One region of the Devosia lacusdianchii genome, then DNA from elsewhere that is predicted to be linked to it. Evidence: riboswitches for the same ligand, from Rfam matches in the RefSeq annotation. Region 1 holds a riboswitch; each other region holds the start of a gene.
What was found. Region 1 has a riboswitch for cobalamin ahead of MF606_RS19150 (ribonucleoside-diphosphate reductase subunit alpha). Riboswitches for the same ligand answer to the same signal wherever they lie in the genome.

Region 1 (9,952 bases):
CCGCCGATGATGAAGATCATCCAATAGGAGATGCCCTTCCAGGTGGCGATGGCGATGATCGAATAGAGCGCCAGGGATTCGGCGGTCAGCCAGGGCTGGGCAGGAACGCCGGCCATGCCGATGACGCCGTTCACCAGCCCATCTTGGCTCAGCATGATGCGCCAGATGATGACGGCGGTGGGCAGCGATACGCCGATGGGGATGAGGAACAGCACGCGATAGAAGGTGACGCCCTTGAACTGCTGGACGTAGAGCAGCGCCAGGCCCAGAGCGAGGGCGATCTGGATGGGGTTGATCAGAAGGTTGAACCAGAGCGTGACCTGTAGCGAGTTCCAGAAGGCGGAATCGGTCAGCAGGGCGAGGTAGTTGTCGAGACCAACAAACAATTGCTGGCCGCGCAGCACGTTGTGGAAGCTGTCGCTGATAGCCAGCTCGATCGGATAGAGGCGGAAAACGACAAGACCGACCAGCGCTGGCGCCAGCAGTATCGCAATCAACAGGGCAGGTGATCGAGAGCGGGTCATGTCGTTTTCCTAGGGAGCGCGTCCCCGGCGAGCGGGGACGCGACGATGGCGATCAGGGCGCGACGCGGGCTGCGGCGGCCTCGAATTTCTGTACGGCACTGGCCAGAGCATCGCTGACGGCGACGCCGTTGGCGATATCGACGAAGGCGGTGCGGAACGCATCCTGCAACTGCCCATAGGCAGCGGTGACGGGACGGGCCTTGGCAGTGTTCAGCGAGTCATAGACGCCGAGGCGGAACACGTCGTTGGGGAAGGCGTCGTAGCTGGCGGCGGTGCTGATTTCTTCGAGCAGGGGCTGATAGGTCGGCAATTGCTGCAGCGAGTCGAACCAGACCTTGGTGCCTTCGGCCGAGGTGGTCAGAAAGCTGGCGAAGTCGAAGGCTTCGGCCTGGTTGGCCGAGGCGGCGTTGACGCCGACATACCAGGATCCGGTCGGGGTCAGCACCTTGCCACCTTCGAAATAGGGGTAGGGGGCGACGCCGAAATCGACGCCGCTGGCGATCAGGCCGGGCAGGTTCCAGGTGCCGCCGGCCAGCATGGCGAGCTGGCCATTGCCGAAGAGCTGCGCTGCCTCGCCATAGCCTAGACTCTTGGGGCTGACGCCCCAGGCATTGTAGAGGTCGGACCAATAGGTGGCAGCTTTGGTCCAGGCTTCGCTATCGAGGTAACCAGAGGCGGTATAGCCATCCGGGGCGACGACATCGGTGCCCAGCGACTCGCCGAACGGCTGGAGTTGGTAGAGTTCGCCGAACTGCTCGACGGTGAAGCCATAGGTGGTGGTGCGGCCGCCATCCTTGACGGTCAGCTTCTGGGCGGCGTCGGCGACCTGTTCCCAGGTCCAGCGCTTGGTGGCGGCGAGGTCATCGACCTCGGCCTGGGTGGCGGTGGCGCCAGCGGTGAGGCCATCGGGCGGGGTGATGCCGGCGGCTTCGAACAGGGCCTTATTGTAGTAGAGCACTTGCGCCGAGTTGTTGATCGGCAGGGCAAACTGGGTGCCGTCATACTTTCCGGCATCGAGCGCGCTCGGCACCAGCGTCGAGGTGTCGATGGACGCATCGATCGGCGAGAGGAAGCCGCGCGAGGCGTAGCTGGCGAGCAGGGGCGCATCGACATAGACAAGGTCGATCCCGGCATCGGCGGAGCGCAGGCGCAGCTCGGCGACCTGGAAGAACTGGGCGAAGGGATAGGGCTGGAGGTTGATGGTCACGCCCGGATTGGCCGCCGTATAGGCATCGGCCACGGCCTGCATCGCGGTGGTGTCGCCGCCTTCGATGACGATCATGTTGAGCGTCTTGTCCTGGGCCAGCGCGGTGCCGGCGAGCATGCTGGCCACAAGGCCGGCGATGATGGCAATCTTTGTAGTCTTCATGTGAGCACCCTTTGGGTTGGACATTCAGGATTGAGTGGAAATCCGGCCGGCGCCCCAGATCAGGCCCTGGGTGACCAGTCGGGCGAAGCCCTCGGCATCGGCCTTGATGGCGACGCCGACATTCTTGTTGCGCGTATCGTGCGCGGGGTCCTGCGGGCGCAGGTCGATCAGGGTCTGGCCGTAGGTTTCGGTATCGGCGACGATGACCTCGCCCGGCAGTTGCTCGATGGTGAACAGGCTCGGATCGATCAGATAGGCAATAGCGCAGGGGTCGTGCATCGGGGCGCCCGGCTTATCGGCGCCGGCGAAGCGGTAATAGGTCTGGCAGTAGAAATCCATGATGTCGGCGACGGCATTGGTGCCGGGATGAGCGGCGCGCACGGCAGCGATATCCTGCCGACGCAGCAGCGTCTGGTGGGTGGCGTTGAGCCCGAACATCACCAGCTTCACGCCGGAGCGGAAGACCATGCGGGCGGCCTCGGCGTCGGCCCAGATGTTGAATTCGGCGGCGGGGGTGACGTTGCCCTCGCCGGTCGAGCCGCCCATGAAGACAAGCTGTTTGATCTTGCCGGCGAGATCGGGCCGCAGCGCGAAGACCAGAGCGAGATTGGTCATCGGGCCGATGACGACGAGGGTGATTTGGCCCGGATTGGCGTCGACGAGATCGATGATCGCCTGCACGGCGTGCTTGTTGCCCGGCTTGCGGCTGGTCTGGGGCAGGTCGGCGCCGGAACTGTCGAGGCCACTGGGGCCGTGGAATTCGGCGGGGAAATCGTAGCGGTGCAGCAGCGGCTGGACGGTGCCGCGATAGACCGGGACGTCGAGGGCAAAGGCATCGACGATGCGCAAGGCATTGTTGGTGGTGTTATCGAGCGAGGCATTGCCGCAGACGGTGGTGATGGCCTCGAGCTGGATTGCCGGATGGGACGCCGCCAGCAGAATGGCCGCCATATCATCATGGCCAGGATCGCAATCGATAATGATGCGGTGGGGAGTGCTGGTCACGTGATATTTCCTAATTGATGATAAAAACTAGACAGTGCCTCCACGCGTCAAATCCCGCCGAAACCCGGCTGGATGCGCGAGAAAACTTAGGCTAAGCTAGGGGAATGTGACGGTTCTAAATAGCAAATTTTCCAGAGTTCAGTTGACTTTTCCTGAGGTATTGGATGCTGCATCTGCTCAATGCGATCAGGGCGTTCGAAGTGGCGGCGCGGCTGGGCAGTGTGCGCAAGGCGGCCGATGAGCTGCATGTGTCCAGCGGGGCCATCAGCCGCCACATCAAGAACCTGGAAGACGAGCTTGGCATCGACCTGTTTCAGCGCGGCAACCGCTCGATGCGGTTGACGCCGGGGGCGGCAGCGTTCGCGGCGACGGTCACCGAGGCTTTTGCCTCGATCAACCGAGGCGCCGAGCATCTGCATACGTCGAGCCAGACCACGCTGATGATCACGGCGCCCGATACGTTCATGCTGCGCTGGCTGGTGCCGCGACTGCAAAGCCTCGAGGCCGCTTTGGGCGGCATTTCGGTGCGACTCACGACCTGGACGCGGGAGATCAACCCGGCCGATCGCTCGATCGACGTCTATATCGGGGTCGGTCCGCTGCGCGATATTCCCGGTATGACGGTGGCGGCGGTGGCGCCGGAAACCTTCGGTCCCGTGGTCAGCCCGATGCTGTTGCGCGGGCGCGAGGTGACGATGGACCTGCTGTGGAGCCTGCCGCGGCTCGATATCCGCTGGCCGCCCGACATGTGGACCAACTGGGCGCGTGAGGCGGGTATCGCGCTGCCGCCGCGCGAAACCATCTGGTACGACGCACTGTCCTTCAGCGTGCAGGCCGCCGAGGCGGGACTTGGCGTCGCCATAGGTCCCGGCCCAGCGATCACCGACGCGCTGCAGCACGGGCGCCTCGTGGCGCCGCTCGGCATGGTGACGCGCGCCGGCAGCTGGTTCCTCGCCTGGCGCGACGATCGCTCGCCGCGGACCATGAGCCTCATCCGCCGCTGGTTCCAGCAGCAGATGTCGCCGGGCGTCTAACGCAGGGCCCTGGCCGTGGCGACGAGGTTGGCGAGCGACGCTTCAACTTCGGGCCAGCCGCGGGTTTTGAGGCCACAGTCGGGGTTGACCCAGAGCTGATCGGCGGGAATGCCATGGGCGGCCTTGCGCATCAGGGCCTCCATGTCCGCTTGGCCGGGCACGCGCGGGGAGTGGATGTCCCAGACGCCGGGGCCGATCTCGTTGGGGTAGCGGAAGTCGCGGAAGGCTTCGAGCAGTTCCATGTCCGAGCGCGAGGTCTCGATCGAGATCACGTCGGCATCCATTTCGGCAATTGATGGCATGATGTCGTTGAACTCGGCATAGCACATGTGGGTGTGGATCTGGGTGTCGTCGGCGACGCCCGAGGCCGAGGCGCGGAAGCAGTCGACGGCCCAGCGCAGATAGACGTCCCAATCGCGCTGGCGCAGAGGCAGGCCCTCGCGCAGGGCCGGTTCGTCGATCTGGATGATGCCGATGCCGGCGGCTTCGAGATCGATGACTTCGTCCCTTATGGCCAGCGCGATCTGGCGGCAGGTTTGCGAGCGTGGCTGGTCGACGCGCACAAAGCTCCATTGCAGGATGGTCACCGGGCCGGTGAGTATGCCCTTCACCGGGCGGTCGGTAAGCGCGGCGGCATAGGCAGACCACCGCACCGTCATCGGGGCGGGACGCGAGACATCGCCATAGATCACCGGCGGCTTGACGCAGCGGCTGCCATAGGACTGGACCCAGCCGTTCTTGGTGAAGGCGAAGCCATCGAGCTGTTCGCCGAAATATTCCACCATGTCGTTGCGCTCGAACTCGCCGTGTACGAGCACGTCGAGGCCGAGGCGTTCCTGGATGCGCACGGCGCGTTCGGTTTCGGCTTCGAGGAAGGCGTCGTAGGCGGCGACGTCAATCCGGCCCTTTTTGAAGGCTGAACGCTGCTCGCGCACTTCGCTGGTCTGCGGAAACGAGCCGATCGTGGTGGTGGGGAATGCCGGCAGCTTGAAGCGATCACGCTGCGCGACGCGCCGCTCTGCGAAGACACTCTTTCGGCTTAGATCGGTCGGCTGGGCGGCGCGATGTGCGACCTCGGGCCGGTGGATGCGCGCCGACTGGCGATGCGAGGCGGCGGCTGCTGCACTGGCGTCGAAGGCGGCCTTGGCCGCGCCGCGGCCACGCTGCATTGCGGTCGAGAGCGCTGCGACTTCGGCGAGCTTCTGGCGCGCGAAGGCGAGCCAGGAGCGTAGTTCGTCGTCGAGGTCGGTTTCGCCATCGAGATCGACCGGGGAGTGGAGCAGTGAACAGGAGGGGGCGATTTCCAGCCGGTCCGGACCGACACTATCCCACGCCTGGTTCACCAGCGCGAAGCGGGCATCGAGGTCGGCCCGCCAGATGTTGCGGCCGTCGATGACGCCAACCGACAGCACTTTGCTGGTGGGTAGCGCCTTGAGCACCGTGGCCAGTTGCTCGGGTGCCCGCACCAGATCGATGTGGAGGCCGGCGACGGGAAGGCTGGCGGCGAGATCGGTGTTATCGAGCAAGGCGCCGAAATAGGTGGCGAGCATGATGCGTGGTGCGACCGGCTGCAGCACTTCATAGGCACGGCGCAGGGCAGCGCGCTGGACGTCGCAGAGATCGAGCGCCAGGATGGGTTCGTCGATCTGCACCCATTCTGCGCCCTCGGCCTTGAGGGCGGCCAGCAGCTCGGCATAGACCGGCAGCACGGCGTCGAGCAGCGAGAGCGGATCGAGCCCATCGTCCTTGGCCTTGCCGAGGCTCAGCCAGGTCACCGGCCCGACCAGGACCGGACGGGTTTCGATGCCCAGTGCCTTGGCCTCGCGGTAGTGATCCAGCGCCTTGCTGGTCGACAGGGCGAAGTGCTGGCCGGCGTAAAATTCGGGGACGATGTAGTGGTAATTGGTGTCGAACCACTTGGTCATCTCCATGGCCGGGGCGGCCGCACTGCCGCGCGCCATGGCGAAATAGAGCTGGTCCGGATCGCTGATGCCGGCAAAGCGCGGCGGAATAGCGCCCAGCGCTGCGATCGTGTCGAGCATGTGGTCGTAGAGCGAAAAGTCGTTCGACGGAATGATGTCGATGCCGGCAGCCTGCTGGAGTTGCCAGTGGCGGGCGCGAAGCTCACGGGCGGCGGCATGCAGGGCAGCGGCGTCGCTGTCGCCCTTCCAGTAGGCTTCGAGGGATTTCTTCAGTTCGCGATGGGCGCCGATGCGCGGGAAGCCGAGATTGGCCGATTTGGTCATGATGGTACCGATGCATGAATGCGCGCCCGCCGGCTGCGCTTGAGGCGGCCACGGTCCGGGCGTCGACAATGGGGATGAGCTAGGGCAGCGTCAGGAGCGACGCATTCGGGTCCCGGGCAAGGGTACGGTGGGCAGCGAGAAGTTCGTCATGGCATGTCCTCGACCAGTCCACCCGACCGGCGTCATGTGAGTGCTCAATCCCAAGGTAGGTCTCCTGGCTTGCGGTTATCGCGGATGCTCGCCTTCCCAGCTTTCGCCAGTGGCTCGATGAGCATCCGTCACCGCCTACAGTTGCGGGGGCAGCTCCGGACTTGGGTTTGAGGCCCGCACCGGATTCCCTGTTATCCCCTTGCGGGGACCATGGGCAGCATCAGCATGCATCGGGCGGGATCGTCCGTCAATCAAGACATAAAGATTTCTTTATATCTCTGCCGCTTGCGAAATGGCGCGGTGGCAATGTAGGGGCAGAGACGAAGGGGCGGTTGGACAATGCGGATCGCGATCACGGGTACTCATGGAACCGGCAAGACGACGCTGGTCGACGACTGGGTCGCGGCCCGTCCGCATTACGAAAGCGTGCCCGAGCCTTATTGGCTGCTGGCTCAGCAAGGCGTGCCGTTTGCCGACGGACCGACTTTGGCTGACCTCGAAGAGCAGCTCGGGCAAAGCTGCTCCCTGATCATGGCCTCTGCCGGGCAGGATGACGTCATTTTCGACCGGTGCCCGCTCGACTTCATCGCCTATCTCGACGTGGTCAGCGCCCAAGAGGGATTTGAGTGGACCCCGAGCGGCAAGCTGCTGGGCCGAATCGAGAAGGCGCTGTCGACGCTCGACGTGCTCGTCTTCCTCCCGGTGTCGCGGCCGGATGAAATCGCGGTCGCAATCGAGTTCCCGAAATTGCGGGCGCGGGTGGATGCGAGGCTCAAGACCATGCTGCGCGATGACGATCTGGGTTTGCTGGAAGATGGCCCGCGCCTCCTCGAAGTAACGGGCACACGGGAGCAGCGCCTGCTGAGTCTCGGAGCCGCGACGGGCGAGGCGTAATCCCCGCTGTCCACAGCCGCATTCACGCTGGTCAAAAATCCTTCACAAGGGATTGACGGGAATCTCGAACGAGCACACTACATATGGTGTGTCGTGGTCGCCCGGTTCGCAAGGACGGGTGATAATAGGGAAGCCGGTGCGAACCAAGTTCTGGTCCGGCGCTGCCCCCGCAACTGTGAGAGACCGCCTCGGCGGCCAAGCCAGATACCTGCCACGACAGGTTAGAACGTCCACGGGCGGGGTGTCCCGGTTGGTCGCAAGCACGAGCTTGGCCGATCGGTCATGCCGTTGCGCGCGCCCCGATCCCGCCGTCCACCTACGGGGTCTTTGGGGGTCCAATGTCGCAAGTCGAAGCTCATCTTCAGTCCGATACCATCTTGCCGTCGGCGTTGGTTGCCGCCGATCGCGCGCCGACTGCCGAGCCTGGCTATTCCATCATCAAGCGCAATGGCGGCACGGTGCCGTTCGATCGCTCCAAGATCGCCGTGGCGCTGACCAAGGCGTTCCTGGCGGTGGAAGGCAACAAGGCGGCCGCCTCGCGGCGGGTGCATGAAATCGTCGAGGAGCTGACCGCGGACGTGTTCGCGGCGCTGAGCCGGCGGGCGAAGGATGGCCGTGTCTTTCACATCGAGGATGTGCAGGACCAGGTCGAGCTGGCGCTGATGCGCGGCGAACACCAGAAGGTCGCCCGGGCCTATGTGCTCTATCGCGAGGAGCATGCGAAGGCCCGCGCTGCCGCCAAGCCGGTCGAGGTCGCTTCGCCTGTCCTGACCATGACCCTGGCCGATGGTACGCGTGCGCCGCTGGACGAGGCGCGCCTCGCCACGGTTGTCGCCGAAGCCTGTGCCGGTCTCGAGGGCACGGCGCCCGACGCCATTCTCGAAGAGACGCGGCGCAACCTTTATGACGGTATCTCGCTCGACGAGCTGGCGCTGGCGCCGATTTTGGCGACCCGCACTTTGGTCGAAACCGAGCCCAATTATGCCTTCGTCTCGGCCCGGCTGCTGCTCGACAAGCTGCGTCGCGAGGCCCTGAGCTTTGTCGCCGGCCGGCCGGAACAAGCGACGCAGGCGGACATGGCGACGCGTTATGCCGAGTATTTTCCGGACTATCTTGCCGTTGGCATCGCGCACGAGCTGATCGATCCGGAGCTGAGCCGCTTCGACGTCAAGCGCATCGCCGCCGCCATCAAGCCGGAGCGCGATACCCAGTTCCAGTATCTGGGCCTGCAGACGCTCTATGACCGCTATTTCCTGCATGTCGAGCGCAATGTGTTCGAGCTGCCGCAGGCCTTCTTCATGCGCGTCGCCATGGGGCTGGCCGTGCGCGAAATCGATCGCGAAGCCCGGGCGATCCAGTTCTACGACCTGCTTTCGAGCTTCGACTTCATGGCCTCGACGCCAACGCTGTTCAATTCGGGCACGCTGCGGCCGCAGCTCAGCTCTTGCTTCCTGACCACGGTCGCTGACGATCTCGACGGCATCTTCAAGGCGGTGAAGGACAATGCGCTGCTGGCCAAGTATTCGGGTGGTCTCGGCAATGACTGGACGCCGGTGCGCGGTCTTGGCGCCCATATCAAGGGTACCAATGGCGAGAGCCAGGGCGTGGTGCCCTTCCTCAAGGTCGCCAACGACACCGCCATCGCCGTCAACCAGGGCGGCAAGCGCAAGGGTGCGGTCTGCGCCTATCTCGAAACCTGGCATGTCGACATCGAGGAATTCCTCGACCTGCGCAAGAATACTGGCGATGACCGCCGCCGCACGCATGATATGAATACGGCCAATTGGGTGCCAGACCTGTTCATGGAGCGCGTCGAAGCGGGCGCCGACTGGACGCTGTTCTCGCCGGACGAGGTGCCGGATCTGCACGATCTTTACGGCCCGGCTTTCAAGACGGCGTATGAGGCTTATGAGGCCAAGGCGGCCGCAGGCGGACTTAGGGTGCATCGCAAGGTCAAGGCGCTCGATCTGTGGCGCAAGATGCTGACCATGATCTTCGAGACCGGGCACCCCTGGATCACCTTCAAGGACCCCTGCAATATCCGCTCGCCCCAGGGCCATGTCGGCGTGGTGCATTCGTCCAATCTTTGCACCGAGATCACGCTCAACACCTCCAAGGACGAAGTGGCGGTGTGCAATCTCGGCTCGATCAACCTGCTCGCCCATGTCGGGGAGAACGGGCTCGATCTGGTCCGGCTCAAGCGCACGGTCGATGTGGCCATGCGCATGCTCGACAATGTGGTGGACATCAATTTCTACACTATTCCCGAGGCGCGGAAGTCCAACTTGCGGCATCGTCCGGTCGGCCTGGGGCTGATGGGGTTCGCCGATGCGCTGCAGGCGCAGGGTATCGCCTATGCGTCGGATCGTGCGGTGGAATTTGCCGACACGTCGATGGAGGCCATCAGCTATTTCGCCATCGGGGCCTCGACCGATCTGGCCGAAGAGCGCGGTGCCTATGCGTCCTTCCAGGGGTCGCTATGGAGCCAGGGTGTGCTGCCGATCGACAGCCAGGACCTGCTGGCCAAGACGCGCAGCGAGATCAATATCGACCGCACGCAGCGGCTCGATTGGGAGACCTTGCGGAGCCGCGTCAAAACCGTCGGCATGCGCAATTCCAACACCATGGCGATCGCGCCGACGGCGACGATTTCCAACATTTGCGGCGTCAGCCAGTCGATCGAGCCGGGCTACCAGAACCTCTATGTGAAATCGAACATGAGCGGCGATT
Region 2 (9,952 bases), 1.3 Mb from region 1:
GTCCACGCCAACAAAAAGGGCGCCCCACGCGGGCGCCCTTCGCATTCGTAGCGGCGGCTTACTTCGACTTGCCTGCCGGCACGATCGCTATCTCGCTGCGTTCGCCACCGACGATGGTGATCGGGGTTTCCTGATCAAGACTGATGATCAGGTAGTCCCCGGCAGCCAGCGTCGTACTGAAGTCCGGCCCGTAGCCATAGTCGAAGGATTTGCGGTTACCGGCAATATCGGCCTTGGCCGAGACCAGCTCCACATAGTCGTCACCCGGCGTGGTGACCGCGAGAACGCCTGCGTCGAGAATAACCGGAACGTCCGTCAGTTCACCCGTCTTGACGGTGAACGGCACCTCCCCCGATGCACCGCCCAGGTCATATGTCGCAACATAGTCACCGGGCGGCAGTTCGAAGCTGAGGTCGCCGCCATACTGGTAGGCGACCGACTTCCGCGAACCATCCAGCGCCTTCTTGGCCTCCAGAACCTCGATGAATATGTCGGCCTCGATGGGGCTGCCTTCGACGTAGAACGAGGCGACCTTGGCCAGGCCCACACCAACGATCACGTCCTCGTCGATGGTCTCGCCGGCCTTGGCGTCATAGGTGCGGGTCACCTTGGCCTCGCCAATCGAAACGTCGACCTCAATGGCGCCAGCCGGCACGACGACGTCGATATCGCCATATTGCGTGGTCACGTACTCGTTCGCGTGGCGGATTTCGGTCGCCGCGTCGTCATCCACCGGAGCGCCTTCGCTTGGCATGGGATGCAGCTTGAGGATGGTGCCGTTGATGACGAAGTGCGGCGTCGCGACCTTGCCAGCCACGATGGTCACCGGCTGCGACGAGGTCGCGTAGCCCAGCGTGGCGCTCAATATGTAGTCGCCCGGCTCCAGTGCGCCCTCAAAGGTCGAGTAGTAGTTCGTGCCGACATATTCGCCCGCCGTGCCATCGGCAGCGACGGTGTGCCATTCCCAAACCAGATCGGCATCCTCGTCGACAATGTCCGGACCGCCTTCGGACAACGAAGCCGTGGGCTTAAGGTTGTAGTCGGCAACAGGCTCGGGCGCCGGGGCCGGCTCGGGTTCTGGTTCAGGTTCGACCTGCGCGACCTCGGCAACCGTCGAGCTCAGCGCATCGACCAGGGCTGCTCCGTCATTGGCCGGCAGATACTTGCCGCCGGTGTTTTCGGCGAGGCAGGCAACCTGTTGGCCCTCTTCGTCGGAAAGGCCAAAGCCCAGCACGTGGGTGGTGAAATCCACACCTTGAGATTCAAGCTCGGAGGCCAGGGCGCACGGATCGACCTCGCAGGTTTCGAGCCCATCGGTAATCAGGATGACCGTCGCTTTTTCCTCGGTGAAGCGCAGATCTTCCGCGGCTAGCCGCACTGCGTCCGAAATTGGCGTCATGCCCTTGGGATTGATCGCGTCGGCGGCGGCGACAATCGCCGAGCCGGTGCCCGTTGCCGGCTCAACCAGCATTTCGATATCGGCGCAATTGCCCTTTTCGCGGTGCCCATAGGTCATGAAACCCAGCTCAAGATCATCCGGCAGAGTAGCCAGCACCGAGGCCAGGGTTTCGCGCGCAATGGTGATGCGCGCCTTGCCATCGATCTGAGCCCACATCGAGCCAGACCCATCAAGCACGATAATGGCGCGTTCGGCGGCAACCGCCGGCAGCGCCATGCCCAGGGCTGCGACCGCCCCAAGCACAAGATTACGGATGATCCGCATAGAATTGCCCTCCAACAACACCAGCCCCGTTATCGAGGACTGCGTATAAGCGCGCAATTCAAATCATGCCTCAGATGACGCCTGGATGAACACTGCATTCAGCGCGAGTTATGACTTACGGGCGATTTTGTGGTCGGATTCCAAAATGCCACTATCAGGTCGTAGCAAGAGCCCATCATTCGCTGACTTGAGGATATTCCCGCCGATGGCGCCGATCGTGGAACTGTTGGGAGCGCGCTATGGCGACCTCCCCAAAATGCGGCAACTCGCCGGGCTTTCGCTCCAATTGGAGGTGATCGGGGACCAGAGCTATGTGTCGCTGCCCGAGGCCGGAATTTCGTTGGTATTGCCTGATGGCGTCATGGTGTCAGCGGTGCAGGTCCACGGGAGTACGTCAGGTTTCAGCCAGTTCGCTGGGGAGTTGCCCCATGGCATAGACTTCTCAATGGGACGCGAACACGCTCGCGCGCTTCTTGGCGACCCGGACAGCGAGGGTGAAGCACGGAACCTTCCTCTGCTCGGGTTGAAACCAGCATGGGACAGCTTCCTGATGGACGGCTATCGGCTGCACCTCGAGTACACGATCGACACAACTAGCATCCAGCTCGTTTCAATCATGCCAAGGTAGGCCGCTATTCGGCCCCGGTCTGGCGCCAGCGCATTAGTCCGATGAAGAACAATCCGCCGATAATGCCGGTCAGTATTCCGATGGGCATATCCTGCGGTGGAATCAGGATACGCGTAACAATGGCGGCTAGAACGAGGAAGATGGCGCCAACCAGCGCCGATAGCGGGAGCACCCGTCGGTAGTCGCCGCCGACGGCGCGTTGCGGCGACGCTTCAAAGGTAACACCGCGGTTACAGCTCTGGACCGGGACGCGATAGCCGGCGGCCAGGGCCGTGCTGGTAGCGGTCGCGGCCAAGGCAATGGCGGAGACACGATGCGGCGTCAGCCCAAGTTCGACGATCTCGGCGACACTGAGCCCGAAATCCGACGCCTGCTCCTGCAGAACCGTGGCAACGCGCCGCGCCACCGATTTGCCGACAGCGTCCAGATGTCGTCGCCGTCCAGAAGCACGAGACCGCTGCTGGGCCGGTGATAGCGATAGAGGCAGCGCAGCAGGCTCGATTTGCCTGCTCCATTCGGGCCGACCAACGCCAGCATCTCCCCTGGCTCGACGCTGAGCGACAGCGGCCCGATAATGGGCTACCCCGGGATCGCACCCCAGGTCAGGCCCTTGATGTCGAGGCGCGCCGGCCGATCACCGGTGAAGCCATCAGCCGTAGACTTGCCGTGTGCCATCGCTGGCTCCGCCGTATGGCGAGAGGTCACGGGCGATCCGAGCAGCGATTATGCGACAGCAACTGGTCATCATCGTCTCCCGCGGCACACCTCGGCCGGGTTAAAAGGAATGATGACGGCAAGTCTCCTGGCTTGCGGGTCGCTGCGGCTCCGGCCCTTCCCAGCCTTTCGGCCAGTGGTTCATCCCGGTGTCGCTATCCGCTCACAGTTGCGGGGGCAGCCACGGTATTGCGCCCTGATGGGTACGTCGCACCGTGTTCCCTTTTAATCCCGCCGCCCGAGTTGGGTGGCAAGAACCATCGGCGTGCGTGATGCGCGATTTTCGTCGGCAAGGCAAGGCGCCTCATTTCAACCCAAATGGCGCTGGAGCCTTCATTGGCTCGGAGGGAATCATGAGGCGTTGGCTGGGACGGACGCTGCTGGCATTGCTGGTGCTGGCGGCAGGGATTTACGTGTTCAACGCGAGCTGGCGGGTATCTCCGCCAAGCGATCCCCAGATCACGCTGATCGCGCATCGCGGCGTCCACCAGACCTTCGACCGCAGCGGGCTCGAAAACGACACCTGCACGGCCGAGCGCATCGGTCCGCCGGAGCACGGCTTCATCGAGAACACGATTCCCTCCATGCAAGCTGCCTTTGCCGCAGGCGCTGATATCGTCGAGCTCGACGTGCACTCGACCACCGATGGCCAGCTCGCCGTGCTGCATGACTGGACCATCGATTGCCGCACCGAAGGAACAGGCGAAACCCGCAGCCACGAGATGGCCTATCTCAAGTCGCTCGACGTCGGCTACGGCTACACCGCCGATGGTGGCGCCAGCTACCCGTTGCGCGGCACCGGCGTGGGGCAGATTCCCGAACTGAAGGAAGTGCTGTCGGCGATGCCTGACGGACGCTTCCTGATCAACTTCAAGAGCCGCGAGGCGCGCGAGGGCGACATGCTGGCCAGGGTGCTCAGCGACAATCCGGAGTGGCGTCAGGCAGTGTGGGGCGCCTATGGCGGCGACGAACCGACCTATCGCGCCGCAAACCAGATCGATGGGCTCGCTGTCTGGTCACGGCGCGGGCTGGTCGACTGCCTCGTGCAATATGGCGGGCTTGGCTGGACGGGTTACATGCCGCAGGCCTGTCGCAACACCAAGGTGATGGTGCCGCTCAACGTGGCGCCCTGGCTGTGGGGTTGGCCCAACCTGTTCCTCGAACGCATGCGCAACGCCGGCAGCGAGGTGATCCTGCTCGGGCCATACGAGTCAGGCGATCCCGGCGCCGCCGGCATCGATACGGTGGAACAGCTGGCGCAACTGCCCACTAGTTTCGATGGCTACCTGTGGACCAACAAGATTGAGATCATCGCCCCGGTGCTGACCGCGCAATAGCGGCCAAAGCCTGCCGGCGTCTGAGATCGGCCTCTATCCCGCAATTTTCGCCCGGCGATGCACGAAATAGGCACCGGCTTGGCCGCTATAGCCGAAATAGACAGCACCGAGCACTGCCGCGATGTGAGCGATGCGGCTGCCGGTGATGATCCAGGTCACCGGATCAGCCTTGGTCGCAAAGGCCAGAACATTGCCACCGCCGATAAGCCAGCTCGCCGGTTCCATGATCAGCGAAAAAGTTCCGAGCCCACCGTAAAGCAGGGTCAGGGCATGGCGGGCAATGTTCGAGCCACGCATCATCAACGTAGCGAGCACGGCGAGCAGCGCAAAGGCCGACAGACGGATAGTCAATTCCGCGCCGCTATTGAGGACCGCATCCAACGGGCCGCGAGGATCGACGGCGAGGCGCGTGCCGACTTCGAGAATGGCGGTCGCAATGGCGAGCATCCACAGCGCGAAGGCCAGGCGGACAGTGTGAGGCACAACAAGATGAGGCATGACAATCTCCCGCGGCAATAGGCTTGAACCCAACATTGCGAAGCCGCACGCGCCGGTCTGCTATGGCCTGGCCGGATGCCGCTGCCGAGAGGGTGTTTCGCGAACCGCCGCATTGCGCGACGAAGCTGCGATTTAGGGGAGTGAAGCTTTTAACGGACCGGCGCTAGCCGCGCAAAAGCGCCGCAGCCCCAACTATCCCATCGACGGAAGCGGCGCGGCGCTCTAGGGTCGCCGCATTGCCTGAAACACTCGATTTTCTGGATGTATCATGCCGGTCGGCGTGCTTTATGCTGTTATCGCCTACTCGGTCTATTCCTGCGGCGACGCCATCATCAAGGGCTTCGGACAGAGCCTGTCCGTCTTCGAGATCGGCTTCTTCATCGCCGTCTGCTCACTGATCCCCGCCGCCTTCGTCAAACCCAAGGGTGAGCGCTGGCGCGACAGCTTCAAGCTCAAGCATCCCCGCCTGGTTCATCTGCGCTCCTTCAGCGGGGTCGCGTCATCGACACTGGTCACCTACGCCTTCACCACCATCGCCTTTGCCGAGACCTATTCGCTGGTCTTCATGATGCCCCTGTTCATCACCGTCATGTCGGTGCTCATCCTCAAGGAGCGGGTGGACGCCATTCGCTGGAGCATGTTGGCGCTAGGCTTTGTGGGCGTCATGCTGGTTGTGCGCCCGGGCTTCCGCGAATTGGAGCCCGGCCATCTGGCGGCGCTGGGCTGCGCCCTCTTTGGCGCAATCTCGACCACGGTTCTGCGGGTCGTAGCGCCAACCGAAAAGCGAGTGAGCCTTATCGCCCTGCCCGCCATCTACCTCATCGTGGTCAATTTCGTACTGATGCTGCCGACATTCGTCGTGCCGACTTGGCAACAATTCGGCTTGCTGGCCGCCAGCGGCAGCCTTGTCGGCATGGGGCATATCCTGCTGATCGCCGCGACCCGCAACGCGGCGGCGAGCCAGGTCGCGCCGATCCAGTACGTGCAGATCGTCTGGGCCATCGGGCTGGGCGCCTTCTTCTTTTTCGAGTACCCGGACCTCCTCGCCTATATCGGCCTGGCTGTGGTCGTGGTGTCCGGACTGGTCAATGTGCTGGTGGACGGAGGCCGCGCCCGGATCGCGGGCCGCTTCGCCGAATACCGGGCCCACCGCCCCGGCCCTCCGAGCAATATTACCGAAGTGCAAGGCCCTGAAATTTAGCTGCCCGAGAGGCAGCGGAAGCGTCGACGGCAAGCGGAGACGTTTGTATGGTAGGCCAATTCCCGAGTCTTCCTCATACTTTCTGGATTTCCGATGCCGCTCGGCGTCCTGCTCGCCTTTCTGGCCTATGCCAGCTTTTCCGTCGCCGACGCGCTGATCAAGGCCACCGGCCCGACCATGTCGGTGTTCGAGATCGCGTTCTTCACCACGAGTTTCTCGATCATTCCCGCCATGCTGACCAAGCGTGGCGAACGCTGGCGCGATCTCTACAAACTCCAGCATCCCTGGCTGGTCCATCTGCGCTGCGCCACGGCCATCTCCGGCACCGCCTGCGTGATGTATGCCTTCACGCACATCCCGTTTGCCGACGTCTATGCCATCGGCTTCCTGACGCCGATAATGGTAACCGTGCTCAGCGTGCTGGTGCTGAAAGAGCACGTCGCACTGCACCGCTGGTTGCTGCTGATCATTAGTTTCCTCGGCGTCGTGCTGGTGATCCGGCCCGGCGTGCGCGACCTGCAATTGGGTCATCTGGCCATTTTCTGCAGCGTTTTCTTCGGCGGGATCACCACCATCATCCTGCGCCACGTGGCACCCAAGGAGCGGCGGGTCAGCCTGGTTGGCCTGCAGGTGCTCTATTCGGGCCTGTTCAACGGCTTGCTGATGATTCCGTTTTTCGTGCTGCCGTCGCTCGAGCAACTCGCCATTTTCCTCGGCATCGGCCTCATTGGCGGCACCGGCGGCCTGCTGCTGATCGCTGCGGCCAAGCGCTCGCCCGCCAATCTGGTGGCGCCAGTACAGTATAGTCAGCTTATCTGGGCCATCGTGTTTGGCGCGGCGTTCTTTGGGGAATATCCGGACTACGTCGCCATCATCGGCCTCATCATCGTGCTGGCGGCGGGGCTTGCCAATGTGCTGACGCAGAAGATGAAGATCGTCTGGAAACCTCGGCTGTTCTTCTTCCGCACCGGGCTCTAGAGCCAGAAACGAAAATCCCCGCTTTCGCGGGGATTTTCTTGTGGTTTGTGCGATGACGCTTAGAGCGCGGACCGAACGGCGGCGATCGCCTCGGCCGACTTCGACCCATCGGGTCCGCCGCCTTGCGCCATGTCAGGCCGCCCGCCGCCACCCTGCCCGCCAAGCGCCGCGGTAGCCAGCTTGATCAGGTCGCCGGCCGCATAGCGCGCCGTGAGGTCGTCGGTGACGCCCACGGCCACGGTGCCCTTGCCGTCGTCGCCCTTAAGCACGACGGTCACGACGCCCGAGCCGATGCGCTTCTTCTCGGTATCGACCAGGCCCTTCACATCCTTGGCGGCGATACCTTCGACGGTGCGGCCGACATAGGTCACGCCGTTGACAGCCTCATCAGCGGCCGCCGTCGCGCCCGAGCCGCTACCGCCACCGAGAGCCAGCTTCTTGCGTGCATCGGTCAGCTCGCGCTCGATCTTCTTGAGGTTTTCCTGCAACGCCCCTATGCGATCGAGCACCTCGTGGCTCCCGGAACGCAGCAGGCCAGCGGCCGAGTTGACGATGGCCACATTGGTATTACCGCGATGGCGCGCAGCCTTGCCGGTCAGTGCCTCGATACGGCGCACACCCGCACCGACAGCACTTTCGGCGACGATGGAAACCAGACCGATATCGCCCGTACGGCGCACATGGGTGCCGCCGCAAAGCTCGACCGACCAACCAAGACCATTGCCCGTGGGTTCGCCCATGGCGACCACCCGGACTTCCTCGCCGTACTTTTCGCCAAACAGGGCGCGTGCGCCGGATTCCTTGGCCTCCTCGACGCCCATCAGGCGCGTTTCGACCGGCGTGTTCTGCAGAATGATGGCGTTGGCGATATCCTCCACCTCGACCATTTCCTGCTCGGTGACCGGCTTGGTGTGCACGAAATCGAAGCGCAGGCGATCGGGTGAGACCATCGAGCCCTTCTGGGCAACATGATCGCCGAGCACAATGCGCAGCGCTTCATGCAACAGATGCGTCGCCGAGTGGTTGGAGCGGATCGACGAGCGGCGGTCGTGATCGACCATCAGCTCCAGCGCTTGCCCGACCTTGAGGGCGCCTTCGGTCACCTGAACCTTGTGCGCGAACACACCATGGAACTTCTGTGTATCGAGAACCGTGACGGCAATGCCCTCTGCCTTGAGCTTGCCGGTGTCGCCGACCTGACCACCGCTCTCGCCGTAGAACGGGGTCTGGTTGAGCACCACGAAACCCTCTTCACCGGCAGCAAGCGAGGCAACTTCGGCGCCGTTCTTGAGTAGCGCGGTGACCGCGCCTTCGGCGAACTCGGTCTCGTAGCCCAGGAACTCGGTAGGACCGACCTTGTCGGCAATGGCGAACCAGACCTTGTCTTCGCCGGTCTCGCCCGAGCCGGCCCAGCTCTTGCGCGCCTCGGCGCGCTGGCGGGCCATGGCGTCCTCGAAGCCGGTCAAGTCGACGTTGATGCCGCGGGTACGCAGCGCATCCTGCGTCAGGTCCAGCGGGAAGCCATATGTGTCATAGAGCTTGAAGGCGGTGACGCCTTCGAGCATGTCGCCCTCGTTCAGCCCAACCGTTGCATCGTCAAGCAGCTGCAGGCCGCGGCTAAGCGTCTTGAGGAAGCGACGCTCCTCGAGCCTGATGGTCTCCTCGATCATGGACTCGCCGCGTACCAGCTCGGGATAGGCCTGGCCCATTTCATGCACCAGCGTCGGCACGATGCGATGGATGACCGGCTCCTGCGCACCCAGCAGCGTGGCGTGGCGCATGGCGCGGCGCATGATGCGGCGCAGCACATAGCCGCGGCCCTCGTTGGATGGCAGCACGCCTTCCGCGATGAGGAAACTCATCGACCGCAAGTGATCGGCAATGACGCGCAAGCTTGGCGTCGTCGGATCGCCGTTGAAGCCGACCTGCTGCATGGTGGAGGCGATCAGCCGCTTGAAGAGGTCGATCTCATAATTGTTGTTGGTCCCCTGCATGACCGCGGCCACGCGCTCAAGGCCCATGCCGGTATCGACCGACGGCTTGGGCAGCCGAACCCGGCTGCCGTCCGCCATCTGCTCGAACTGCATGAAGACGAGATTCCAGATCTCGACAAACCGGTCACCGTCCTCCTCGGGCGAGCCCGGGGGGCCACCCCAGTACTTGTCGCCGTGATCGTAGAAGATTTCGGAATTGGGTCCGCATGGCCCGGTATCGGCCATCTGCCAGAAATTGGACTTGGCACCCAGCCGCACGATCTTGTCGTCGGACAGTCCGGCAATCTTCTTCCACAGCTCGTGGGCCTCATCGTCGTCCTGATAGACGGTGACGCTCAGCTTCTCCTTGGGCAGCTCCCACTCCTTGGTGAGCAGCGCCCAGGCGTACTCGATCGCCTGCTCCTTGAAGTAGTCGCCAAACGAGAAATTGCCCAGCATCTCGAAGAAAGTGTGGTGGCGCGCGGTGAAGCCGACATTGTCGAGGTCGTTGTGCTTGCCACCGGCGCGAACGCTCTTCTGGGCCGTCGTGGCGCGCGTATAGTCGCGCTTCTCGACGCCGGTAAAGACGTTCTTGAACTGCACCATGCCCGAATTGACGAACATCAGCGTCGGGTCATTCCGCGGCACCAGCGGGCTCGACGCCACGGCTTCATGACCATTGCGGGCAAAGTAGTCGACAAAGCTCGAACGAAGATCGTTTACGCTGGTCATAAGAAGGCTTTCATTACGGAAAGTGGCGCCATGGCACCGCAGACAAGTTCGGCTGGCTTTCTATCGTGCGGCCTGCCGGAATGTCCAGCATTGCGGCGATGGTGAGGCGTGGTGGTGACCTCGCGCGTGATCCTCACCATCCTCGACCACCGTGTCATCCGGCGAAGG
Region 3 (9,952 bases), 1.3 Mb from region 1:
GGCGCCGATCAGCGCCATGGCCTGGGCGATATCATCGCCGCCGGTGCGCATATTGGCCGTGCCCCAGACGGAGAGGGCGACCGAGCGCAGGTGGTGGCCGTGGTCTTGCAGGTGGCGGAGGACGAGACTTTCGGCGGATCTTTTGCCGAGCTCCCAGGCCGTGGGCGTGGGCACGGCGCGGCTATCGACGGAGTAGAAGTTGCGGCCGGTGGGGAGAACGTCGAGGCGGCCGCGCGAAGGCGCGCCGGAGGGGCCGGGGCGGATGAATTTGCCATCGAGGCCGTCGAGGAGCGCTGCCATTTCGGCTGGGCCGGAGGCGGCGAGGCGGGGGCGAATGAGGGTTTCGACCGTGGTGAGGACGATACGGGTGGCGTGCCAGTGCGAGGGCGCGGTATTGGCGCCATCAACGAGGGCGGCCGCGATCGCTTCGAGGTGTTCCACGACGTCGCCTACTGTACGTGGCACCACCCCACCCTTGATCCCTCCCCATCGAGGGGAGGGAGACGACTGATCGCTCAGCGGAGCCGGATCAAGCTTCCCTCCCCCTTGTGGGGATGGAGCGAGGGTGGGGGTGGGCCCGATCCACGGCGTTGCGAGCTTGGCCGTTAGCGGGTCAAAACCCAGCTTCAGGTCATCGGCGAGGGCACGGATCAACGAGCCCTCGCCCGGTCCCTCGCCGCGCGGGACGCGGGCCAGGGCGACGATGAGGTCGCGTTCGAGGTCCCCCTGCGGGGATTGGCCGAAGACATGGAGGCCGTCGCGGATTTGGGCTTCCTTGAGGTCGCAGAGGAAGTTGTCGATTTTGATCAGCGCCTCGGTTTCGTCCGCGGGCAGGCCGATATCGCGATCCAGCCGGCTGTCACGCGTGAAGTCCAGAATACGGCGGCGCAGGTCGGCCAGGCGGCGGCGATCCATGCCGGAGGCTGCATAGTATTCGTCGAGCAGCGCCTCGAGGTCCTTGAGGGGGCCATAGGTTTCGGCGCGCGTGAGCGGCGGCACGAGGTGGTCGATGATGACGGCGCCGGTGCGGCGCTTGGCTTGGGTGCCCTCGCCGGGGTCGTTGACAATGAACGGGTAAAGGTGGGGCAGCTGGCCCCAGAGCGCGTCAGGGTAGGCGGCGGCGTCGAGTGCGGTGGCCTTGCCGGGGAGCCATTCGAGGGTGCCGTGCTTGCCGTTGTGGATCATGGCATGCGCGCCGAATTCGTGGCGGAGCCAGAGATACGCGGCGATGTAGGCGTGGGGCGGGACGAGGGCCGGGTCGTGATAGCTCAGGGTTTCGTTGAGCTGGTAGCCACGGGCGGGTTGGAGCAGAACTGCGACGTTGCCGAAGACCAGCGCCGGGAGGTGGAAAGTGTCGTTGCGCACGAAGGGATCGGTGGCGGGATGGCCCCACCGCGTGGTGACCTCGTCGCGGATTTTGGCGGGCAGCGTGGCGAAGAGTTCGGCATAGCGGTCGAGCGTCAACCGGGCGGGCGACGCACCACGCGCTGGCTCGGCGTTGGTGGGACCGGATTGGAGGGCGGCGATGAACGATGCTCCGTCTCCCGGCGCGTCGGCGACGGCGTAGCCCGCGTGCGCCAGCCCCTTTAGCATTTCCACGGTGGATTGCGGCGCGTCGTAGCCGACACCATTGGCGAGGCGGCCATCGCGGATGGGGTAGTTGGCAAGGACGAGGGCGATCCTGCGCTCTGGGCGAGGCGTTGTGCGCAGGTGGGACCAGTTCTTCGCCAGTGCGACGGCGCGCGTAATGCCCTGATGGTCGGGCGCATAGGCGGTCAGCGGGACCTGGCAGCGGTCGTGCCAGACGGCGTCGGCTTTGTGGCCGACGATGAGGCCGGCGAGACGACCATCGGCTTCCGGCATGACGAGGAACATCGCCATGTCCTTGGAGCTGAGGCCCTGGCTGTCGGCGAGCCACTGCGCTTCCGAGCGCCCGGACTGGATGAGCTGGATGACGGGGGCATCGACATCGGAGAAGGGGTTGGACTTGGCATCAAGATCGTCAATGCCCAGGGCGAAGCCGGTGAGGTTGAAGATGGCCGAGGGCGGAAAGGCCGACAGGGCATTCTGGACGAAGCGGATGCACGGGCCTTCCTTGAGGGAAGAGACGAGCAACGGTACCGGTGCGAGGCCCTGGGCTTCGAGCGCGGCGATCAGGGCTTCGATGGTGGCGGTGCCGGCGCCTTCGAGGGCGGCGCGGTAGAAGAGGATGGGGATGTAGGTTGTGCTGGCACGATGGATCGCGCGCAGGCCGGCTTCGTCGGTCATGCCGGTAGCGGGGTGCCAGAGGCCGAAGCGGGCGAAGGGCTGGGGGGCTAGGTCGTTGAGGAAGGCCCCCTGACCCGGCGGCTGCGCCGCCGACCTCTCCCCGGAGGGGCGAGGTAAGAGACGGTTGAACGTCTTGAGGATCGTATCGGCGTTGTCCGGGCCGCCGGCGATGAAGAGGCTGTGGAGCCTCGTCCAGTCGTCGGGGTGGATGGTCGAGCGCGATTGCAGGATGGGATCGGGGTTGGCATCGCCCGGGAGCAGTGCCAGCGGGATCTTCCTGTTGGCGCAGAGGGCGATCAGTTCGTCGACGCCGTACTGGAAATAGGCAGCGCCGCCGATGAGGCGGAGGACGACCAGACCCGCATGGGCGACCGTCTTTTCCAACCAGAGATCGACCGAGAGATTGTTGGAGAGGCGCAATGTGTTGGCGAGACGGAGTTCGGCCTCCCCTGCCCGATCGGCGGCGCCTGCCAGCATGGCCAGTTCGCTATCGGCGGACGAGGCAAAGACCAGCGCCCCGGGGCGCTGGTTGAGGTCGATGGCTTCGCCTTCTTGCTGGATGGCGCCGGCCTGGGCGGAGAGGAGGTGCATAAGCTAGGCAGCGACCGCCATTGCCCGCTGCAGGCTGGCCGTGATGGCAGCATGGTCGAGTGGGCTTTCGCCGATCACCACAAGCGCGGTTTCGCGAACCTCGCCGTCTTTCCATGGGCGGTCGAAATAGGCGGTGACGCGCGGACCGACGGCCTGGATGGCGAGGCGGGCGGCGGCGCCCGGGACGGCGGCGAAACCCTTGAGACGCAGCACGTCGTGGTCGCGGATGGTCTGCTCGATTATGGCGAGCAGGTCGTCCTTGCCTGATATGGCTGGGATGCGCAGCGAGAAGCTGTCGAAATCGTCGTGCTCGTGGGTTTCGCCGCCGTGTTCGAGCTCATGATGGCTGGGGCGGTTGGCGATGTCGTCTTCGCTGCTCATGCCCATGCCGAGCAAGGCGGTGATGTCGACATGGCCGTTGTGAGCATGGACCACGCCGACGCCGGGGCGCAGCTCTGCCCGGATATTCTGCTCCACCTTGGCGAGGGTCGCCGCATCCACAAGGTCCGCCTTGTTGATCACGACGAGATCGGCCGAGGAAAGCTGGTCCTCGAACAGTTCGCCGAGGGGCGTCTCGTGATCGAGCATTTCGTCCTGGCGGCGCAGGGCGTCGACCGCGGCTTCGTCGGAGGCGAAGCGGCCTTCCGCGAGCGCCGAAGCGTCGGCGACGGTGACGACGCCATCAATGGTCACCTGCGCCTTGATCTCGGGCCAGTTGAAGGCGCGGATGAGGGGCTGCGGCAAAGCGAGGCCCGAGGTTTCGATGACGATGTGATCGAATTTTTCGGGGCGGGCGAGCAGAGCCTGCATGGTGGGGATGAACTCGTCGGCCACGGTGCAGCAAATGCAGCCGTTGGAGAGTTCGACCATGTCCTCTTCCCGGCAGGTCTCGTCGCCGCAGCCGGCGAGGATATCCTTATCGACGCCCAGGTCGCCGAACTCGTTGATGATCAGCGCAATGCGCTTGCCCTTGGGGGCATGAGCCAGCAGGTGGCGCACGAGAGTGGTCTTGCCGGCGCCGAGAAAGCCGGTGATGACGGTGGTCGGGATCTTGGTCATGCGGTGGCTCCTGCAGGGGTGGTGGCACGGCTGGTGGCGAAGAGGTCGTTGAGCTTGCCGAAGACCACGCCAAGGATCAGCCAGAACACCAGCGAGGTGCCCAGGGTAACGGCGGCGAATTCGGTGGCGAGGTGGGCCGGCACGGCGCTCGATTCGTCGGGCGCGGCGGGTGCGCCGATGATGTGCGGCACAGCGACGAGCGCGATGGCGACAGCGATGGCCCAGCTGGCGCGGGTCTTGGCGAGAAGGATGAAGGCGGCGCCGGTGGCAAGGGCCGTACCGATCCACCAGGCCTGGCGCCCGACGAGGTCGGCGGCCGGCATGCCAGGCAGTTCGGGCGGCAGCCCATAGGCGGGGGCCAGCGCGAAAGTCACGAAGCCGGCGACGCCCCAGAAGAAGCCATTGCCGAAGGTGATGGGGATATTGGCGAACATGGAGACGGCGCCGATGACCAATGCGAAGCCAGCGGCGGCGAGCACGGTAGCGAGCGAGGTATAGGCCGTGCGCTCGAAACCATCCTGCGGCGCCCATTCCTCGGGTTCGGCGGCGGCGGTGGCAACGGCGTCATGCTCATGCTCTGGCATGCCGGCGGCGTGCTCGTGATCGGCAGCGACGGCCGCCTCACCGTGGCTATGACTGCCTTCACCCTCGAAGGTCTCAGCGTGAAGAATAAGCGGCGTGACGCGGAAATGCTGGAGGCCTGCGGTGACCAGGCCAGCACAAAGCGCTGCGAGAAGCGCAGCGGCAAACAAATTGCGGATCATGATTTTTCTCTCGCGCTCTGCCTAGTGGCAGGGGAAACCCATAGCGTGGCGGGTATCGTGCGCGCCGTTATGCAGGCGGAAATCGCCAGCAAAACCGGTGCCAACCAGGAGGGTCAGACCGAGAACGAGCGCCAGCGAACCGGCGATGAGGCGTTGAGAGATCGAGAGCGACTGGATGCCAGTCGAGGTTTTTGTCGTCGTATTCATGGCGGCACCCTCCGTGCGCGGAATAGATGAGCTTGACGCTCGGTTCGGGTGCCGGCAGGTCTCCTGGCTCGCGGTGGAGATAGCGCCCTCGCCTTCCCGGCTTGCGCCAGTGGCGTGATGAGGGCACGCACCGCTTACAGTTGCGGGGGCAGCCACGGTTTAGGCCCCTGATGGGTAATCCGCACCGTGTTCCCTTTTGATCCCCTTGCCACTACGGACGCGGGGAACCAACACGGGTCCAGAGTTACGCCTGCGAGGGGGTGGCGGTCAATCGCGGAAATCGGGGTGGGGATAGCCGATGGAAAGCGTATCCACCCGCACATCCATCAGGTCGAGCAAAGGGTCGGTCGACTTCACCTCAACGTCCCCATTGACCGGCATGGTGTCGACACCTTCGAGATTGGCGTGCGGGAAGAGGCCGACGGACAGGTGGCAGCCGCCGGGTAGGTTCGACAAAGCGCCGGTCCGGAAGCTGGCAAAGCCGCCATAGTCCCAACCGAAGCCGTTAAACGTAAATGCCTCGCCATTGATCGCTTCGAGTTCAGCCAGCGTCGTGCCGATATGAACGCCGCCATGGGCAAGGGCTTTGCTGGGTAGCTCGATATTGCCGGGATCGCGCAGATTGTCCTCGTCCCACCAGACGAACTGCAGGGCCTTGCGGGGATCGCCTGGAAAGACCGTAGTCGCCAGCATCTCGGTGCCCTCGGGGCCGGGCACGATGCCGGTTTCGACATTGTCGGCACCATAGATCTCGATGAGCCGGGCTTCGGAGCTATCGATGGCAAAGGCGCCTTCGCAGGCGATCTCCTCGGCGAAAGCCGGAGCCGTCAGGGCGAGTGCTACGAAAAAGGTCGCGCGGGCAAGCATGATTTCTCCTCCGATGACCAAGTTTGCGCTACCGCACGGTCATCCGCAATCAGCGACTCGCGATATGAACCAGAGCTGAAGGAGAGCAGCCATGAAACCCATCAAGTTCAGCCGTGAGGAAACCAAGGCGATCGTCGATGAGATCCGGGACTATTTCCGCAACGAACTCGACCAGGATATCGGCGCCATTCCGGCGGAAATGCTGATGATGTTCTTCGTCGACAAGATGGGGGCTTATTTCTACAACCGCGGCCTCTACGACGCGCAGGCGCTGATCCGCGAGCGGATGGATAGCCTGACCGACGACATTTTCGGGCTGGAACAACCGACCAAGCATCTGCGCTAGGAGGCGTCCTTGGGCTTCAACTTTGCCACACTGGCTCCGATTGGACTGCTGCTCGCGTCCAACGTCTTCATGACCTTTGCCTGGTATGGCCATCTCAAGTGGCCGACATCGGCGCTGTGGGCGGCGGTGCTGATCAGCTGGGGCATCGCCTTCTTCGAATATTGGCTGGCGGTCCCGGCGAACCGGATCGGCGAGGCGGTGTACTCGCCGTCCGAGCTCAAGACGATTCAGGAAGTCATTTCGTTGAGCGTGTTCGCGGTTTTCACCGTGTTCTATTTCGGCGAGAAGCTGACGGTGAACCACGGGGTGGGGTTTGCCCTCATCGCTCTCGGCGCGTTCTTCATCTTCAAGGGGCCGCTGAAGTAGGCCCCCAGGCCGGGAACGGGTCAGGCAGGCGGGCCCAGTTGTCCGGGTGGAAGCTGTTGGCGGGCACAAGGCAGGCGTCAAGGTCACGGCGAATGGCATGCTCGTCCATCGGATCGAGGCCGATAAAGACGATCTCCTGACGGCGATCACCCCAAACGGGATCGAGGTAGGGCGTCATCGAGCGGCGCCAATCGGCGTCGTCGGGCCAGCGCTGCTTGGGGACGGCCGCCCACCAGAGTCCGCGGCGCTGGGTGCGCACCAGCGCGCCGGCCTGGCTGATTTCGCCAACGTAATGCGGCCGGGTCGCCAGCCAGAAGAAACCCTTGGCGCGGACGACACCTGCCCATGAGCTCTTGATGAACTTGTCGAGCAAGGCCGGATTGAACGGACGGCGGGCGCGGTAGACAAAGGAGCGGATGCCGTATTCGAGGGTTTCGGGCACGTGATCGGAAAAGCCGTTCAGTTCCTTGAACCAGAGCGGATTGGCCTCGGCCGCTTCGAGGTTGAAAAGGCCGGTATCGAGCACGGCATCGAGCGGCACTTCAGCGAAGTCGGTTTCGATGATGCGGGCGACCGGGTTGAGCGCCTTGATGATCTGGCGGGCCGTCTCGCGATCTTGCGGCGTGGCGGTCGAGACCTTGTTGAGCACGATGACGTCAGCGAACTCGATCTGCTCGACCAAGAGGTCAACCAAAGCGCGCTCATCGTTTTCACCCATGGTCTCGCCGCGATCGCGCAGAAAATCTGACGAGGCGTAGTCTTTGAGCAGGTTGGCGCAATCGACCACGGTCACCATGGTATCGAGCCGGGTGATATCGGAGAGCGACACGCCGCGCTCATCGCGGAAATCGAAGGTGGTCGCGACCGGCAGCGGCTCGGAAATGCCGGTGGATTCGATCAGCAGGTAATCGAAGCGGCCGTCGCGGGCGAGCCGGGTCACCTCCTGCAGCAGGTCGTCGCGCAGGGTGCAGCAGATGCAGCCATTGGACATTTCCACCAGGGTTTCTTCGGTACGGCTGAGGTTGGCGCCGCCCTCGCGGACCAAAGCGGCGTCGATATTGACCTCGCTCATGTCATTGACGATGACGGCGACGCGGCGGCCCTCGCGGTTGTTCAGGATGTGATTGAGGAGCGTGGTCTTGCCGGCGCCGAGGAAGCCGGAAAGCACCGTGACCGGTAGCTTTGTCATGAAAGTCGCCTTGGGGCTGAAAGGTGAGCGGTGTCCGGCAAGGCCGGACGCCTCGATGCGTGCAATCAGTGCGCGATCATCTCGCCGACAATGTCTTCGGCGCTGAGTTCCGAGGGGTAGTAAGTCGGCCAGTTGGTCAGCTCTTCAAGGAGGGCAGCGCGATCATCGCCCCAGTAGAGGTGATAGTGGTCTGCATCCTGCGGCGCGATGGCGTGGTCACTGAACTGGATGAACTGCGGTGCCGCGTCAGCGCCCTCGGTCTTGGCGAAGATGAAGCGCACCCCACGATTGCCCTTTTCGTAGGTGAGGACTTCGTAGCCGTCATATGCATAACTGGCTGCCGCAGGCTCGCCCTCGCCATAGAAGGTGACGGTATCACCGGCAATGGTGATGCGATTGACGTCCGTCTGGTAGCCCACAGTGTAATAGGACGTGTATTCCTCGGCCGTCTTGGTGCCGGCTTCAGCCTTGTGTTCCATCACCGGGGCCAGCGTTCCATCGAGCAGCAGCGGGTAAATCGACTGCCAGTCGCCAGCCCAGTCCGCAAGGGCGCGGTCGGCAATCTGGCTGTCCTCGAAGTAGCCCTTATAGACCTGATCGTCATGAGCGTGCGCATGCGCGTCGCCTTCACCATGAACGACGCCCGAGCCACCAACCGCGACGATATTGTAGGGCGCACCCTCGAGCGCGATGCTGCGGGTTTCGGTGAAGGTGGCGATATCGATCAGGTGGATTTCGCCGGCATTGGGATCGGTCACGGCGACAACGTCGTTGGCGACGGCGATGCGGGGACGCGGCAGGCTCCATTCGCCATCCATCGAATAGGGCTCGGTGACGGTGACGGACTGCGCGATCGTGCCGGCGACGACGTCGATCTGGTTCAGCTTGCCGTCTTCGGTGAAGACGTAGGCGAATTTGGGCCGGATGGGATCGACCACGAAATGCACCCGGCGGGTCGGCAGGTCGATAAGGCGGAAGGGTTCGTCGGCGACAGGATCAATGGTGACGACCTTGTCTGGCCCGTAATTGCCAAGGAAGTATTGCAGGGCAACGCCACCAATGAGCGTGGTGGACTTGCCTTCAGGCAGGCCGGTGTAGGGCAGTAGTTCGACCTGCGGCTCGCCCGAGCCGGTGACGACAAGCAGGCCCTCAGCGCAGGCGATCAGCAGGGTATTGCCCGACGCGGCTTCACCGTGCAGGTCGGCGCAGGCGTACAGGTCGCCCACGGGCGTGCCGGATTTATCGAGGACCTGAACGCCGATGGGGAGTCCGGTCGGGTCGGCGGCGTTGGGAACAGAGACGATGGTGTAGTCGCCCCAGGGAACGGCCACGCCGTGATGGGGGGCGCCGCTATCGAACTCGGCGGTGGCAATGTCGCCGCCATCAAGCCAGTCGGCTTCGGTGACGACGCGGGTCTTGCCCTCGCCATCGAAGAACAGGGCGATCTTGCCGTTATGCTCGACAAAGTGGACCGGCTTGGTGCCGGCGACCGTGGTGTCGATGGCTGCGGGGGCGGTGATTTCGATATCGCCGTGATCGCCATGGTCGTCGATGGCGATGCCACTGTTGATGGCCGACACCTGGTTGCCTGCACCCTGTACGGCGTAGACCGCCTTGCCGGAATGAGTGACGTAGAGCGAGGCCGGACTAGCGAGTGGGAAGGTGCCGAGGGTGTCGCCGGTCGCCAGCTCGATGACGGACAGTTTCGGGGCGGCATGGTCGGACACGAAGAGGCGCCAGGCGGAGGTGGTGTCTTCGGCGAGGGCCGGGGCGCTCAGCGCGGTGGCGGCGAGCAAAGGAAGCAGGAGGCGAGCGTGCATAATGTCTCCGATATGTTAGCACGTTACGAGTGAGGTGATTTGGCTTGATGATGCGCGCCCCAGGACGCGAGGAGACCTTCCGATCATTCCGCGCGTCACCCTCGGGCTTGACCGAGGGGTCTGCATTTGTTGGGCGTGTTGAAGTATAGGGCCCTCGGGTCAAGCCCGAGGGTGACGCGCGGCGGTGCCGGCGGGGACGGCGGACGAACGCGGTCCGCCAGGGACGGCCTAGTTCAGGCAGTCCACCAGGCTGGCGGCGAGGCCACGCAGCAGGTCGGAATAGAGCGTGGGGCCCTCGGTCAGGGCGCCGCCTTCGGGGTCCAGCACGCCGGACTTGGCGCGGGTGCCTTCGGTGATGGCGCTGATGATGGTGGGCTCGAAATTGGGTTCGGCGAAGACGCAAGTGGCGCCGAGGCCGGCGACCCTGGCCTTGAGCTCATCGATGCGCGCGGCGCCGGGCAGGACGTCGGGCGTG

Region 2: linked by a shared signal. The riboswitch ahead of MF606_RS12690 (ATP-binding cassette domain-containing protein) and the one ahead of MF606_RS19150 (ribonucleoside-diphosphate reductase subunit alpha) in region 1 are both predicted to bind cobalamin.
Region 3: linked by a shared signal. The riboswitch ahead of MF606_RS04085 (CbtB domain-containing protein) and the one ahead of MF606_RS19150 (ribonucleoside-diphosphate reductase subunit alpha) in region 1 are both predicted to bind cobalamin.

The regions. Positions count from the first base shown of each region.
Region 1 is NZ_CP092483.1:3,892,711-3,902,662, reverse strand. It holds gene MF606_RS19180 (carbohydrate ABC transporter permease) at 1-524, opposite strand, end outside; gene MF606_RS19175 (extracellular solute-binding protein) at 577-1,893, opposite strand; gene MF606_RS19170 (nucleoside hydrolase) at 1,918-2,898, opposite strand; gene MF606_RS19165 (LysR substrate-binding domain-containing protein) at 3,063-3,932, shown strand; gene metE (5-methyltetrahydropteroyltriglutamate--homocysteine S-methyltransferase) at 3,929-6,178, opposite strand; cobalamin riboswitch at 6,366-6,556, opposite strand; gene MF606_RS19155 (AAA family ATPase) at 6,668-7,222, shown strand; cobalamin riboswitch at 7,300-7,452, shown strand; gene MF606_RS19150 (ribonucleoside-diphosphate reductase subunit alpha) at 7,561-9,952, shown strand, end outside.
Region 2 is NZ_CP092483.1:2,566,089-2,576,040, forward strand. It holds gene MF606_RS12675 (vWA domain-containing protein) at 59-1,723, opposite strand; gene MF606_RS12680 (hypothetical protein) at 1,929-2,351, shown strand; gene MF606_RS12685 (iron chelate uptake ABC transporter family permease subunit) at 2,356-2,757, opposite strand; gene MF606_RS12690 (ATP-binding cassette domain-containing protein) at 2,673-2,888, opposite strand; cobalamin riboswitch at 3,127-3,342, opposite strand; gene MF606_RS12695 (glycerophosphodiester phosphodiesterase family protein) at 3,419-4,402, shown strand; gene MF606_RS12700 (hypothetical protein) at 4,436-4,900, opposite strand; gene MF606_RS12705 (DMT family transporter) at 5,169-6,101, shown strand; gene MF606_RS12710 (DMT family transporter) at 6,195-7,079, shown strand; gene alaS (alanine--tRNA ligase) at 7,139-9,784, opposite strand.
Region 3 is NZ_CP092483.1:828,658-838,609, reverse strand. It holds gene cobN (cobaltochelatase subunit CobN) at 1-2,859, opposite strand, end outside; gene cobW (cobalamin biosynthesis protein CobW) at 2,863-3,918, opposite strand; gene MF606_RS04090 (CbtA family protein) at 3,915-4,682, opposite strand; gene MF606_RS04085 (CbtB domain-containing protein) at 4,704-4,889, opposite strand; cobalamin riboswitch at 4,926-5,136, opposite strand; gene MF606_RS04080 (hypothetical protein) at 5,157-5,756, opposite strand; gene MF606_RS04075 (DUF2164 domain-containing protein) at 5,848-6,102, shown strand; gene MF606_RS04070 (DMT family protein) at 6,112-6,468, shown strand; gene zigA (zinc metallochaperone GTPase ZigA) at 6,449-7,657, opposite strand; gene aztD (zinc metallochaperone AztD) at 7,723-9,477, opposite strand; gene MF606_RS04055 (zinc ABC transporter substrate-binding protein) at 9,706-9,952, opposite strand, start outside.